Regions from separate parts of the Mesorhizobium sp. 131-3-5 genome, predicted to be linked through region 2. Evidence: predicted binding sites of a transcription regulator. Region 2 holds the regulator's gene; each other region holds the start of a gene.

Region 1 (3,719 bases), 100 kb from region 2:
TAGTTAATGTTCCCGGAGGGTATGGATGTCTGGCGCGTGGCGGCGACGTGCGAATCGAAGGTATATCCATTCGCTGCTACATGGATTTTAGCAACTGGCAACCAGGCCAGCCAGCACGCCCTGTGTCAGACTAATATAGAAATTTGAAGACCTTGAAGCCTGATCATCACATTGAAGGCTGACGGCGTCGCATCCATTTCGCCGCCGCTGGTCTGGTTTCGCAATGAGCGCCGCACTATAGTCATGCCATGCGCTACCGCCTGAACAGACTCATGACAGCCATTGCGATCACCGCCGCGACGTCCGGCGGGGCTTTTGCCGCGGACAATACCTCCCAGGCACAGAAAGGCGCCCTGCCCGGCGTGAACGGTGATTATCGCATCGCCAAGCCGGCTCCCCAGCCGGAACCCGACGATGCGTTCCCCAGCAACGGCAACGGCACGTTCAAGATCGGCGATACCGATGTCAGGATTTCCGGCACCATCACGGTCGATATGGCCACGGGCGGGTTTAAGCCCCCAAGGTGAGCAGCCCCTCCGCTGGGCCAGTTCAGCCATTTCCTCAAACGAACAGCCCCGCCGTGCCTTAGGCAAACGGACGGGGCTTTTCTGGATCTCAAATCCATATTTTGCCGGGAGTGTACTGCCGGCGTTTGATTTCGGATGCTACGCGGCGTCAGCCGACGATCCGACTAGCAGTCTCTGATTTTTGGGGAATACGGCAAGTCACGGTTTGTCGGGTGGCGCAAACGCTAAACCCTGGCACTTATGCCTGCCGCGGCTCCAACGAGGCGTGGAGCCCTTGGGGACTATCCGGTGGCGTCATGCTCCGCTCCTGTGTCCGTTGCGACATTGTCGTAGCGAAGCGCAAATCGCAAATACCTGCGGCGTCTCGCAGGCCGCCTTGGGGCGGCGAGGCCATCGAAAGACGGCCGGCTTCGCTGACCTCAGGAGACTGCTCCCCTGAGCCGGCCACGTCAACCTTCAATAGCCGGTTACGGAAAATTGTGATCGCCGGGAGGTTACGTACAGGTCAGGTTTCTGCACAGCTTTGTCAGGAGCGTGTTCGGCCTTTGTTCTTTCTGCTTGCCCCTTCGCGTGAAAGGCGGTTAAACGACTTCTGTCGGGAATTGTGGCGTCTCTCGACGTGGCGGCAAAAACACCTACATAGGGGATGGCCGGGACAATCCCGCCAATCCCACGAATTCCAGATCTGAGGCGGCGACCGGCGATGGCCGACCATAAATTCCTTTCCATTCGCGGGGCGCGCGAACACAATCTGAAGAATGTCGATCTCGATTTGCCGCGTGACAGCCTGATCGTCATGACCGGCCTATCGGGCTCCGGCAAGTCGTCGCTGGCCTTCGACACCATCTACGCCGAAGGCCAGCGCCGCTATGTCGAGAGCCTGTCGGCCTATGCCCGGCAATTCCTCGAAATGATGCAGAAGCCCGACGTAGACCAGATCGACGGCCTGTCGCCTGCCATCTCGATCGAGCAGAAGACCACGTCGAAGAACCCGCGCTCGACGGTCGGCACCGTCACCGAGATCTACGATTATATGCGCCTGCTGTTCGCGCGTGTCGGGGTGCCCTATTCGCCGGCCACCGGCCTGCCGATCGAGAGCCAGACGGTCAGCCAGATGGTTGACCGCGTGCTGGCGCTGGAGGAAGGCACGCGCCTGTTCCTGCTGGCGCCGATCGTGCGCGGCCGCAAGGGCGAGTATCGCAAGGAACTGCTGGAACTGCAGAAAAAGGGTTTTCAGCGCGTCAAGGTCGACGGAGTCTTCTATGAGATCGCGGATGTTCCGGCGCTCGATAAAAAATACAAGCACGACATCGACGTCGTCGTCGACCGCATCGTCGTGCGCGGCGATCTGGCCACGCGCCTTGCCGATTCCATCGAGACGGCACTGAAGCTCGCCGAGGGGTTGGCGGTAGCCGAGTTCGCCGATAAACCGCTCGATTCCAGCCAGACCGGCGAGGATTCGGTCAACAAGTCGAAGAACGAGACGCATGAGCGCATCCTGTTCTCGGAAAAATTCGCCTGTCCGGTGTCCGGCTTCACCATTCCCGAGATCGAGCCGCGGCTGTTCTCGTTCAACAACCCGTTCGGCGCCTGCCCGACCTGCGACGGTCTCGGCAGCCAGCGCGCCATCGACCCCAACCTCGTCGTGCCCGACGAGAACGTGTCGCTGCGCGACGGCGCCGTCAGCCCATGGGCGAAATCGACCTCGCCCTACTACGTGCAGACGCTCGAAGCCTTGGGCAAGGCCTACAACTTCAAGCTCGGCGACAAGTTCAAGGATTTGAGCGCCGAGGCACAGGACGCGATCCTGCGCGGCACCGGCGAGCGCGAAGTCACCTTCCAGTATGATGACGGCCTGCGCTCCTACAAGACGACCAAGACTTTCGAAGGCGTCATCCCCAATCTCGAACGGCGCTGGAAGGAAACCGAATCCGCCTGGATGCGCGAGGAGATCGAGCGCTTCATGTCGGCGACGCCCTGCCCCGTCTGCAAAGGCTATCGGCTGAAACCGGAAGCGCTGGCGGTGAAGATCGGCGGCAAGCACATCGGCGAAGTCACGGAACAGTCGATCCGCAATGCCGACAAATGGTTCACCGATCTGCCTGCGCAGCTCAACGATAAGCAGAACGAGATCGCGGTGCGCGTGCTGAAGGAAATCCGCGAGCGCCTGCGCTTTCTCAACGATGTCGGGCTCGACTATCTGACATTGTCGCGCAATTCGGGCACGCTGTCGGGCGGCGAGAGCCAGCGCATCCGCCTGGCGTCGCAGATCGGCTCGGGCCTGACCGGCGTGCTTTACGTGCTGGACGAGCCGTCGATCGGCCTGCATCAGCGCGACAACACGCGCCTCCTCGATACGCTCAAGCACCTTCGCGACATCGGCAACACCGTCATCGTCGTCGAACATGACGAGGATGCCATCCTGCATGCCGACTATGTCGTCGACATGGGGCCGGCCGCTGGCATCCATGGCGGCGAGATCATCGCCCAGGGCACGCCGCAGCAGGTGATGGCCAACCCCAATTCGATCACCGGCAAATATCTGTCGGGCGCGCTTGAAGTGGCCACCCCCGGGGTCCGGCGTGAGGCGAAAAAGAACCGGCGCCTGAAAATCGTCGGCGCCCGCGGCAACAATCTGAAGAATGTCACCGCCGAGATCCCGCTCGGCACCTTCACCGCTGTCACCGGCGTGTCGGGCGGCGGCAAGTCGACCTTCCTGATCGAGACGCTGTTCAAGGCGGCCTCGCGCCGCATCATGGGGTCGCGCGAACATCCGGCCGAGCATGACCGCATCGAGGGTCTGGAATTCCTCGACAAGGTCATCGACATCGACCAGTCGCCGATCGGTCGCACGCCGCGCTCGAACCCCGCCACCTATACCGGCGCCTTCACGCCGATCCGCGACTGGTTCGCCGGCCTGCCCGAGGCCAAGGCGCGCGGCTACCAGCCGGGACGCTTCTCGTTCAACGTCAAGGGTGGCCGCTGCGAGGCCTGCCAGGGCGACGGCGTCATCAAGATCGAGATGCACTTTTTGCCCGATGTCTACGTCACCTGCGACGTCTGCCACGGCAAGCGCTATAACAGGGAGACGCTCGACGTCCTGTTCAAGGGCAAGTCGATCGCCGACGTGCTCGACATGACCGTCGAGGAAGGCGTCGATTTCTTCGCCGCCGTGCCGGGCGTGCGCGACAA
Region 2 (3,719 bases):
ACAGCCAAGCGGACTTCGACTTCAACATCATTTCCTCCCAGATTTGATCAGCGCCGCCCACAGGACGGCAACTGCGGCGATCATGGTCAGTCGCCCGCCGTGTGTCAAACATTATATATAATTCTTGCCATACCTCCGCTTCATATATAATTTTCGCAAGCCGATGACGGACGGATGGCGATGCAGGATCAGAACAATTCCACGAAGACCGAGGCGGCCTATCAGCTGCTGCGGCGCGATATCCTGACCACCCGCCTCATGCCGGGCGCGCCGCTCAAGCTGAGCGCGCTGCGCAGCACATACGGCGTCGGCTGGACGCCGCTGCGTGAAGCCTTGTCCCGACTTGAAGCCGAGCGCCTGGTCACCGCCATCAGCAATCGCGGCTTTGCCGTCGCTCCCGTGTCGCGCGCCGAGCTCGAGGACCTGGCGCGCGCAAGGATGGTTGTCGAAATGCCGCTGTTCCTGGAATCGATCGCGAACGGCGGCAGGGAATGGGAGGACGCGGTCGTCACCGCTCATTACCGGCTCTCCCGCTGCAAGACCGCGGTCGAAGACCCTTCCGATGCGGCCGTCGACAAATGGGACGAGAGCCACGAGGCCTTCCATGCGGCGTTGCTGAGCGCGGCGACGTCGAACTGGCTGTTGCGCTTTCGCTCGACGATCGCCGATCAGCTGTGTCGGCATCATCGGTTTCTCGGCCTGGCGCCGACATTGCGGGCGGCGGCCGGCCTCAAGGACGGCTATGGCGAGGCTATGGACGCGCTGCGCGAAGCGATCGCCATCGAGCATCACACCGCAATCATGGAAGCGGCGCTCGATCGCGACGTCGAGCGGGCAAAGGCGCTGATGACGGCGCATATCGGCTACACGCTGCATGTCTATGTCCACAGCGAAGACAACGGCGCCAACACCTACACCGCGCGCGCCGGCAGCCTGAAAGCGGTTTCCGGATGACGTCGCCGCGGCGTCCAGATCCACGCGGCCGTGGCCGGCCTGAACCCGCGACCGTTGGCATTTTGATTTCGTTTCGTTCCGCCGGAAATGGATCGATACACCGTACAAATCCGCTCTGTGGACGCCTCTCAAACGCCTGATGCCAAACCGCATCCAGGGGTAGGCCACAGGCCATTAACCAAAATGATTTCAATGAACCTGCGGGGGAGCGGAAGCGGTCGAGCGCGGCCCGCTGCCGGGGCCAAATAATTTCAGACGCGTTAACAAATTCATTAAACTTTAAACAGTTGCGGAACACAACTGGAACAGATAGTGTTTGTTCTGGGTTTGTTTTTCGATTCTGATTCACACCCGTCGTTCAATGCCTTGGGGGCCGCCATGCTGACACGCAAGCAACATGAACTGCTGATGTTCATTCATGAACGGCTCAAGGAAAGCGGCATTCCGCCTTCCTTCGACGAGATGAAGGAAGCGCTCGATCTTGCCTCCAAGTCAGGCATTCATCGCCTGATCACGGCACTGGAGGAACGCGGCTTCATTCGCCGGCTGCCCAACCGGGCGCGGGCGCTGGAAGTGCTGCGGCTGCCGGATTCGATCGCACCCGGCCTCAACGCGGCAAAGAAATTCTCGCCAAGCGTCATCCAGGGCAGCCTCGGCCAGGGTGGTCTTGGCCGCCAGATCAAGCCGGCGGCATCGCGCTTGCCCGCGGCCGGCAATAATGACGATGCGGTTTCCGCCGTGTCGATCCCGGTGATGGGTCGCATCGCCGCTGGTGTGCCGATCGATGCCATCCAGCATCAGACACATTCGATCTCGGTACCGCCGGACATGATCATGGGTGGCGAGCATTATGCACTTGAGGTCAAGGGCGACTCGATGATCGACGCCGGCATCTTCGACGGCGACACGGTCATCATCCGCAACGCCGACACGGCGAGCCCGGGCGAGATCGTCGTGGCGTTGGTCGACGAGGAGGAAGCAACCCTGAAACGGTTCCGCCGCAAGGGCGCCTCGATCGCCCTTGAAGCCGCCAACCCGGCCTACGAGACGCGCATTTTCGGGCCAGACAGGGTCAAGGTGCAAGGCAAGCTTGTCGGGTTGATCCGGCGCTACTGAGCAGGAACGGCCGGCTTTTCGGGTTTTTGATAGGGCGGCAGCCCCCTCGCCTCGCGCGAAAATTTTCGCTGCTCGTGCCAGGGCCGATATGGCCCGTCCACCGCGAAGCTGATGATTGGCGGACCTGTCGCCGATTGGCGGTCGAAGAAGACGGCGGCACTGCCCTTGCGGGCAAGTTGCCGTTTGGTGACGACAACAACCAGCGGATTGTGGCAGGAATCATAGCCGGTTGCGTCATTGACGACGATCAAATCGGCGAAGCCGCAAGCCTTCCAGGTGTCCTTGCGGTCTTCGACATGCGCGATGATCGCCCCTGACGGATGCCGGGCAAGACAGACGCCATCCGTGCAATAAAACGGCGCTCCCGGCGGCAGATTGGCGGCATCGGCAATGTCGAATTGCCAGTCCGCCTTGTCGAACATCTCCGGCACGACGATGGTTTCGGACACCAGCGCGCGTTTCCAATTGTCGACGGTGAACTCGTTCGGGCGAGCCCGGCTGACCGCGAGTTCTCCACCGCCGATCGGCAGCGCCACCAAACGCGCATCTTCGGAAATCAGCACATCCGGGGCGCGCGTATCCGATACTGTCAGCAGGCCGGCAAGCGCGAATGGCACTGCCGCGAGCCGCAGCCAGGTCGTCGCCATCGTCGCGATGATCAGGGCGATGGTCACCAGCAGCACGGATTGCTGCGAAATCAGCCCGACCGCATCGACCGGGGAGCGCTCCGATATCCACGCCGATATGGCGATCATTGCGGTCAGGCCCTTGCCCATCACGTAAAGGAAGGGACCGTCGGCACCAAAGGGCATCGCAAGCGAACTGAGAACAGCGAAAGGCATGACAATCAGTGACACGATCGGCATGACGGCCAGATTGGCGAACAGGCTGAGCGGCGACACACGCTGGAAATGCCAGATGGCAAACAGCGCCGTGGCGCAGCCGGCGATGATGGATGTCATCGCCAACCCACCCGTCGCCAGCAGGAATTTTCGCGTGAGAAAACCCGGCAGGGATCGCTTTGGCGGTGGCGGTCTTGCCTTTCCCGCATGGTGATCCGCCCAGCCGGCATAAGCCCCGACCAGCGCCGCGGTCGCGGCGAACGACATCTGGAAGCTTGGGCCGACTACCTCATGCGGCGACACCACAATGACGGCGATCGCCGAGATCGCAAGATTGCGCATGGTCAGCGCCGCGCGATCGAACAGCACGGCAATCAGCATCACCGCCAGCATGATGAAGCTGCGTTCGGCCGCGACGACGACGCCGGAAATGACGAGATAGGCGGCGATCGAGAAAAGGGCCGCGGCGGCCGCATATTTCTTCACCGGCCGACGCGCGGAAAAGTCCGGAAACAGCGCGAAGGCGCCGCGCAGCAGCCCCATGATGGTACCGGCGACGAGCGCCATATGCAGTCCGGAAATGGAGATGATGTGATAGATGCCGGTGCGTCGCATCGCCTCGTTGATTTCATCGGGAATGCCGGCCCGCACGCCGACGATCAGCGCCGCCGCGATCTCACCCTCGGCACCGCCAACCGTGGCCCTGATGTGGTCGGCAATGGCTTCACGGGCATTTTCTATCCCCGAGAAAAGGCGGGCCGTGAGCGGCACCTCGTCGTCCGTGGCTGAGACAAGCTTTGGGTTGCC
Region 3 (3,719 bases), 3.3 Mb from region 2:
CCGCGAGGTGCCCAAGGCGATGCGGCTGACGGCGCCGTCGACGCGGAAGAGCAGCAGCGCCAGCGTCCGGGCGCCCTCGCCGCGGCGTTCGAGATCGGTCTTCAAGGTCGTCGCCAGCAGGCCGACCAGGCGTTCGATGTCCTCGGTGAGGGTGACGGGTTCGGCGAGATGCCGCTCGACCGAAAGCGGCGCCACGGGAAGGCGCGGCGACACCGCTTCGTCGAGCCGGCCAAGCGCCTGGTCGAGGCGCAGCAGCAAGGTGGCGCCGAAGCGGCGGGCAAGCGGCGCGCGCGGGGCGGCCATGACCGCGCCCGCCGTGCGCAGGCCGACACTTTCCAGGCTGGCGCGGGTTTCCGGCGCGATGCGCAGTGCGGCGAGCGGCAAGGGCGCCAGCAGCGCTTCCTCCTCGCCGCCATCGACGATGCGGTCGCCGCAAAAGCGGGCCGCCGCCCAGGCCGCGCCCGGCGTCGGGGCAAGGCCGGCGCGGACATCGAACCCCTGATGCAGGAAGCGCGACAGGATGTCGTCCAGCATGGCGCGTTCGCCGCCGAACAGATGGGTGCAGCCGGTGACGTCGAGAAACAGGCCGTCCGCCCCGTCCAGCGCCACCAGCGGGGTGTAGCGGTCGCACCAGTCGGCAAGGCCTTCGAGCAGGCGCCGGTCTGCCTCCGGATCGGCCTCGACGATGTCGATCGAGGGATGCATGGCACGCGCGTCGGCAATGCCCATGTCGCGCTTCAGGTGCAGTGCCTCAGCCCGCTCGTCGAGGGCTGAGATGCGCTGCGCGTTGCCCTGGCGGTGGCTGATCACCAGTGGCGGATGAGATGGCGTCGGATGATCTTGGGGCCGGGAACGCCAGGACCGCCCCAGACGCTGCCGCAGGATCCTTTCGGCCGCCAGATAGGGAAACCACAGGGACAGGATTCTTTGCCCGGCCTTCTTCGCCCCTTCTTTCGTCGAATACGCGTTCATCGGGGTTCCACTCCAGTGTGAATTGTCCAGGCAGGGCCGTGCGGCTCTTGCCGATGCTGATGGTGAAGGCCGGGCGGCCGATCGATCCGGCGAGCGGCCCGGCGACGGTTTCGCGCGGCACGGCCGGCGCCGGCGAGACGATGAGGCGGACGGGCGCCGCCGTCGGTTCGGGCTCGGCCGCCTGCCGCAGCAGGAATACGGGGCGGCCGGCACTTTGCGCCCGCGCATGCAGCCGCCGCGTCGCGGTCAGGTCGAGCCGCTGCGGATTGCCGCGGATTTCCAGGATGACCGCGGCGAGGGCCGTCATCCGCGCCGCTTCCTCGGCGACCCACAGCGCATCGACGAGTTTCGGCGCCTCGGAAAACAGCAATTGTTCCGGTTCGATGCCGAAGGAGGCCTGCAGTCCCCTGGCATAGGGAAAGCCCGCCTCGCGGAAGATTTCCGTGGTGCCGATCCACAACACCGGCAGCCCTTGCGCCTGCTTGAGGATCAGGCTGGCGAGCGACAGGGCAAAGCCGGCGACGGCTCCAGAATCGCGGGTTTCCAGGCCATGGATTTCGCTGAGCGCCGCTTTCGGCAGCCCGCCGCTCAGGGCGGCATCGAGGGGGTCGACGCCGACAGGCAGGAAGGCATCCGGCAAGGCAGCGGCAAGACCGCGCCGGACGATCGTGAGATCGGGGCTGGCGTCGGCATCAAGCGGCGCGCCAGCCGGCGCCTGCAGGCGCTCGGGCAGCGTTCCCTCGATCTTCGCGATCTGGCGGCGCAGGGCAAAAACAGTCTCCCGCGCCACGGCTGATATCGCCATGACGGTCAGTGTCCACTCACAATTGTTCCTGTTATGTTCTCTAGGATTCCAGAGCCGACCCGAAGAGTCAAGCAGAGTCACAAGGAATTTATTCCTGCAGACCCTGCACGACAGGGCGTAGCGGCCACTTCATTTGCCTCGCCCGGTGCGAAAGCCTATATGCCGGATCAAAGGACAAAGCATGGCCCGCATCTATAAGACCCGCACCTGGCATGGCGAACTCGCGCCCTCGATGGAGGAGATAGAGTTCCTGGCGCTGGAGGCGTACGCCCATCTGCCGGAGGATTTTCGCAAGCTGACCGGCGAGATCGTCATCCAGATCGCCGAGTTCCCGACCGACGAGATCATGGACGACCTGTCGCTGGAGACGCCGTTCGACCTGCTCGGCCTGTTCGAGGGCCGCGGCATCGCCGAGCGCTGGAACCCGCAGACCGGCGAAGGCCCGAACCGCATCACGCTCTACCGCCGCGCCATGCTCGACTATTGGGCCGAGAACGAGGAGACGCTGGGCGACATCGTCACCCATGTGCTGATCCACGAGATCGGCCACCATTTCGGCCTGTCGGACGATGATATGGAGAAGATCGAAGAGGCAGCCGAGTAGGCTGTGTCGATATTCAGGTGATGCCGGCCTGCAAATTGCGGTCCCCTGCGCTTCCGGTGCTCACGTACCAAAAGTACGCTCCGCTCCGGTTCTCGGGCACCACCATTTTCGACTCGGCCTGACCTGAATCTCGACACAGCCTGCGTCGGCGCTTTGCAAAATCTACCAGTCGCTGAGCTTGGTGTCCGGCCCATATTCCTGGCCGTCGACGTCCTTCACCACGGCCTGGCCGCAGCGCATGGTCTTGGCCTTCTTGTCGTAGGCGTAGGTCGGCGAGCCGAACAGGTGCCAGCCCTTGTTCAGCGCCGCCGTCACCTTGTGGCAGAAGCTGGCGTCGTCCGGGCCGGTGAGAAAGCGGTAGAGTTTCATGTCTCAAGTCCTGTCGTAAGTGCCATAGCCCGCGAGCATGGGGCTATATCATGCGCCGATGGCGGCCGCCTTCGCCAGCAGTTTTTCGGCCTGTGCCAGATGCAGCCGCTCGACCATCTTGCCGTTCAGCGCGATCACGCCTTTGCCAGTATTCTCGGCACGTGAAAAGGCATCCTTCACCGCGCGTGCCTCGGCGACCGCCTGCGGCGAGGGCGCGAAGGCGCGGTTCGCGGCGTCGATCTGGGCCGGATGGATCAGCGTCTTGCCGTCGAAGCCCATGGCCGCCGCCTCCGCACACTCACGGGCAAAGGCGTCGAGGTCGCGAAAATCATTGGCAACGCCGTCGAGCATGTCGAGACCGCCGGCGCGCGCGGCCAGCACCATCTGCATCAGCCATGGCACGAGGTAGCGCCGGTCCGCCGTCACCAGCACACCGGTTTCCTTGGCGAGATCATTCGTTCCGGCCACGAAACAATTGAGCCGTGAGGCCGGATCGCGGCCCAGTTCGGCAATGGCGCCGATGTTGAGCAGCGCCTTGGGCGTCTCGATCATCGCCCAGAGTTTCACGCTGTCGGGGGCAAAATTGTCGTCGAGCACGTCGCCGACTTCGAGGATGTCGCGCGGCGTGGCGACCTTGGACAAAAGGATGCCGTCAGGCTCGACTTTCGCCACGGCCAAGAGGTCGTCGGCGCCCCATTCGCTGGCCAGCGCATTGACGCGCACCACCATCTCGCAGCGGCGGCCGAGATTGTTGGCGACCGGGCGGTTGGCGAAGATCGCGGGCAGTTTTTCGCGGGCGGCGATCTTGTCGGCCGGGGCGACGGCATCCTCGAGGTCGATGATGATTGCGTCGCAGGACAGAAGCGCGATCTTGGCAAGCGCCTTGTCGTTGGAGGCCGGGACATAGAGGACGGAGCGGCGCGGGCGGTAGGGTTCGGTCATATCCGATCTATGCCGTCTGTGGTGGTC
Region 4 (3,719 bases), 3.0 Mb from region 2:
TCTCGGCGAAGACCGATTCCGACGGCACGAACATGAAAGCTGTATCCTGCGTCTCGCCCTGGATCAGGTATTTTTCCGAGATGTCGCGGACATGGATTTCGATGTCGCGGCGGAAGGCCTGGGACGCGACCTTCTGCAGGTCCGCACCGTCGGCGGCGCGGATGGCGTTCCAGGCTTCCAGCGGAAATTTGGCGTCGATGGCAAGTGACGGCGCGCCGTTCGGCATCTTCACCAGGCAATCGGGCCGGCTGCCATTCGACAGCGTCGCTTGGAATTCATAGGCGCCATGCGGCAGGCCGTCGGCGACGATCGCCTCCATGCGCGACTGACCGAAGGCACCGCGCGTCTGTTTGTTGGAGAGGATGGCCTGCAGCTGCACGACCTGGCCGGCGAGCGACTGGATGTTGCCTTGCGCGGTGTCGATGATCGCCAGCCGCTCCTGCAGTTTCGCCAGGCTCTCATGGGTGGATTTGGTCTGCTCGGTCATGGTCTGGCCGATGCGGCCGGTCATGGCGTCGAGGCGCTGGCCGATTGACTGCGTCAGCTCCGCCTGGCGCGCGCCGAACACTTCGGCAATGGCGCCCATGCGGCCCTGCATCTCGGCCTGGCTTTGCAAGATGCCGGCCATCCGCGCCTCGGCGTCGCGGGCATGGTCGGCGGCTTCCGCCGCAGCGACGGCGCGCGCCTTGGCCGACCGCCACAGCGCGATGACCAGCGCCACGAACAGGCCGAGAAACAACAAGGCGCCGAAGGCCAAGGCGTGGCCCAGCGTGATTGTCGACGCGCCAAGCCGTGCGACAGGCTCGGAAAGGATGGTGCTCAGATCATTCATGTGGACAGCATAGCCGATTCGTGGGGCCGGCACAGATCAAAACGTGAACGAGGCTCAGGTCCACCGGTTGACGCTTTTCGCTGGACGTCTTACGTGGGACGCCATGCCGATCAAGCAGCTCATCATCCTTCCCGATCCCATCCTGCGCCAGGTTTCCAAGCCGGTGGAGCGCATCGACGCGCCTTTGCGCAAATTGGCCGACGACATGCTGGCGACCATGTATGACGCGCCCGGTATCGGCCTGGCGGCAATCCAAATCGGCGAGCCGCTGCGCATGCTGGTGATCGACCTCGCCAAGGAAGACGAAACGCCGGCGCCGCACGTCTTCATCAACCCGGAGATCCTGGAAACCGCTGAGGCGCGCTCGGTCTACGAGGAAGGCTGCCTGTCGATCCCGGACTATTATGCCGAGGTCGAACGCCCGGCTTCGGTGCGGGTGAAATATCTCGACCGCGACGGCAAGCTGCAGGAGATGGAGGCCGAGGGGCTGATGGCGACCTGCCTGCAGCACGAGATCGACCATCTCAACGGCGTGCTGTTCATCGACCACATCTCGAAGCTGAAGCGCGACATGGTGGTGAAGAAATTCAAGAAGCTCGCCAAGGACAAGGCGCCGGGCAAGCTGGTGGGATAGGGGAAAGAATGCCCCTTCGCGTCATCTTCATGGGCACGCCGGAGTTTTCGGTGCCGACGTTGCGCGCGATCGCCGAGGCCGGACATGAGGTATCGGCCGTCTACACCCAGCCGCCACGCGCGGCCGGCCGGCGCGGGCTGGAGCTGACGCCGTCGCCGGTACAGCGCGAGGCCGAGCGTCTGGGCATCGCGGTGCGGACGCCGGCCTCCCTCAAGGGCGAGGCCGAGCAGGCTGCTTTCAGCGCCCTGCGGGCCGATATCGCCGTGGTCGTGGCCTATGGTTTGCTGCTGCCTAAGGCAATTCTCGACGCGCCCCGGCTTGGCTGCATCAACGGCCATGCATCGCTTTTGCCGCGCTGGCGCGGCGCCGCCCCCATCCAGCGCGCCATCATGGCGGGTGACCTGGAAAGCGGCATGATGGTGATGCGCATGGAAGAGGGTCTCGACACCGGTCCGGTGGGATTGCTTGAAAAATGCGCCATCGACCCCGATATGACAGCCGGCGATCTGCATGATCGGTTGATGAGCGTTGGTGCTGCCCTGATGGTGGAAGCGCTGGCGCGGCTGGAAGGGAACATCCTGACATTTACCGCGCAAGCGGCGGAAGGGGTGACTTACGCCAGAAAAATCGATAAATCCGAGACGCGGGTGGATTGGACGCGGCCCGCGGCCGAGGTCCATAACCATCTTCGTGGCCTGTCGCCCTTTCCCGGCGCTTGGTCCGAAATTGACATTGGCGGCCGCGTGGAACGGCTGAAACTGCTTCGCTCGACACTATCCGAAGGCCTGTCGCTTTCGGAAGGTTCGGGCGAGTCGGGAGGAATTCTCGATGACCGGCTGACGGTCGCCTGCGGGGCAGGCGCGATCAGGCTGGTCGAAGTTCAACGTGCGGGCGGAAAGCCCGCCGCCGCGTCGGAGTTCCTGCGCGGAGCCAAGATCGTAAAAGGAATGAAGTTCTCATGAGCATGATGTCGATACGCGCGGCGACGCCGCGGGATCGCGAGGCCATTCGCCTCGTCGAGGAACATGCATTCGGCCAGCAGGCGGAGGCCGGGCTGGTCGACGCGCTGGTCACCGGCGGCGACGCCGTCGTCGAACTGGTGGCGGAAGAAGATGGCCAGGCGGTAGGCCACATCCTGTTTTCCCGGCTGTTCGTCCAGAATGGCGGCAAGAGCTTCGCGGCCGTGGCGCTAGCGCCGCTGGCGGTGGAACCTTCGTTCCATGGCAGCGGCATTGGCGGCGCGCTGATCCGCGAGGCGCATATTCGCCTGAAGGATGCCGGCGAGACGCTGGCCGTGGTGCTGGGCGACCCGGCGTATTACGGCCGTTTCGGCTACAGCCATGCGCGGGCCGAAAAATTCGAGAGTGAGTACCAAGGCGAGGCGCTGCAGGCGCTGGCCTGGGGCGACGCTCCGGAGGCCGGCAGGCTGGTCTACGCTTCCGCCTTCACCGCTCTCGCCGCGTAGAGCAGTCCACCGTTTCATGGAAACGGTGACCTGCTCTACCTCTTTGTTTTAACGCAATTCCGGACGGAAAACCGTTTCACACTTTTCCAGGAATTGCTCAAGGCGAGAGCTCTAGCCGCAAATGCCGCGTTTTCGCCTCGACATCGAATATGACGGCAGCCTGTTTGCCGGCTGGCAGCACCAGGCCGACCAGCCTTCGGTGCAGCAGGCGATCGAGCAGGCGATCGAGAAATTCTGCGGCGAGGCGGTGCGGCTGCGCGCCGCCGGCCGCACCGATGCCGGCGTCCATGCGACCGCTCAGGTGGCGCATGTCGACCTCGCCAAGCCATGGCCCGGCGACAAGGTGCGCGATGCCGTCAACGCCCATCTGCAGGCGGCCGGCGCGCATGTCGCCATCCTGAAGGCGGCGATCGTTCCCGACGATTTCGACGCCCGCTTCTCAGCCACCGGCCGCCACTATCTCTATCGCATCCTCAACCGCCGCGCGCCCGCGGCGCTGGAAAAGGGCAAGGTGTGGTGGGTGCCGAAGCGGCTCGATGCCGGCACCATGCACGAGGCCGCGAAACTCCTGCTCGGCCGGCATGACTTCACCACCTTCCGTTCGACCCAGTGCCAGGCCAACAGTCCGGTCCGGACACTGGAACGGCTCGATGTGAGCCGGGCGGGCGACATAATCGAGGTGAGAGCTTCGGCCCGTTCCTTCCTGCACAACCAGGTGCGCTCCATGGTCGGCTCGCTCAAGCGCGTCGGCGATGGCGGCTGGACCGAGGCCAACCTCAAGGCGGCGC

The links. The regulator LexA, encoded in region 2, represses DNA repair genes until DNA is damaged. The targets are predictions, from matches to a motif close to TGTTCNNNNTGTGTTCNG.
Region 1: a site for LexA is predicted at 1,063-1,080, ahead of uvrA (excinuclease ABC subunit UvrA). Genes of this name have one in related genera too.
Region 3: a site for LexA is predicted at 1,801-1,818, ahead of JG747_RS36825 (ImuA family protein). Genes of this name have one in related genera too.
Region 4: a site for LexA is predicted at 865-882, ahead of JG747_RS03005 (DNA recombination protein RmuC). Genes of this name have one in related genera too.

What each region holds. Positions count from the first base shown of each region.
Region 1 is NZ_AP023254.1:4,170,336-4,174,054, reverse strand. Features, by position in the region: gene JG747_RS20270 (hypothetical protein) at 273-527, shown strand; gene uvrA (excinuclease ABC subunit UvrA) at 1,231-3,719, shown strand, end outside.
Region 2 is NZ_AP023254.1:4,271,810-4,275,528, reverse strand. Features, by position in the region: gene JG747_RS20795 (ABC transporter substrate-binding protein) at 1-28, opposite strand, end outside; gene JG747_RS20790 (GntR family transcriptional regulator) at 181-954, shown strand; gene lexA (transcriptional repressor LexA) at 1,333-2,070, shown strand; gene JG747_RS20780 (ComEC/Rec2 family competence protein) at 2,064-3,719, opposite strand, start outside.
Region 3 is NZ_AP023254.1:953,013-956,731, forward strand. Features, by position in the region: gene JG747_RS04530 (DUF6504 family protein) at 1-810, opposite strand, end outside; gene JG747_RS36825 (ImuA family protein) at 752-1,777, opposite strand; gene JG747_RS04535 (metallopeptidase family protein) at 1,959-2,381, shown strand; gene JG747_RS04540 (DUF1737 domain-containing protein) at 2,544-2,750, opposite strand; gene JG747_RS04545 (HpcH/HpaI aldolase/citrate lyase family protein) at 2,799-3,692, opposite strand.
Region 4 is NZ_AP023254.1:643,203-646,921, forward strand. Features, by position in the region: gene JG747_RS03005 (DNA recombination protein RmuC) at 1-832, opposite strand, end outside; gene def (peptide deformylase) at 936-1,466, shown strand; gene fmt (methionyl-tRNA formyltransferase) at 1,475-2,428, shown strand; gene JG747_RS03020 (GNAT family N-acetyltransferase) at 2,425-2,931, shown strand; gene truA (tRNA pseudouridine(38-40) synthase TruA) at 3,053-3,719, shown strand, end outside.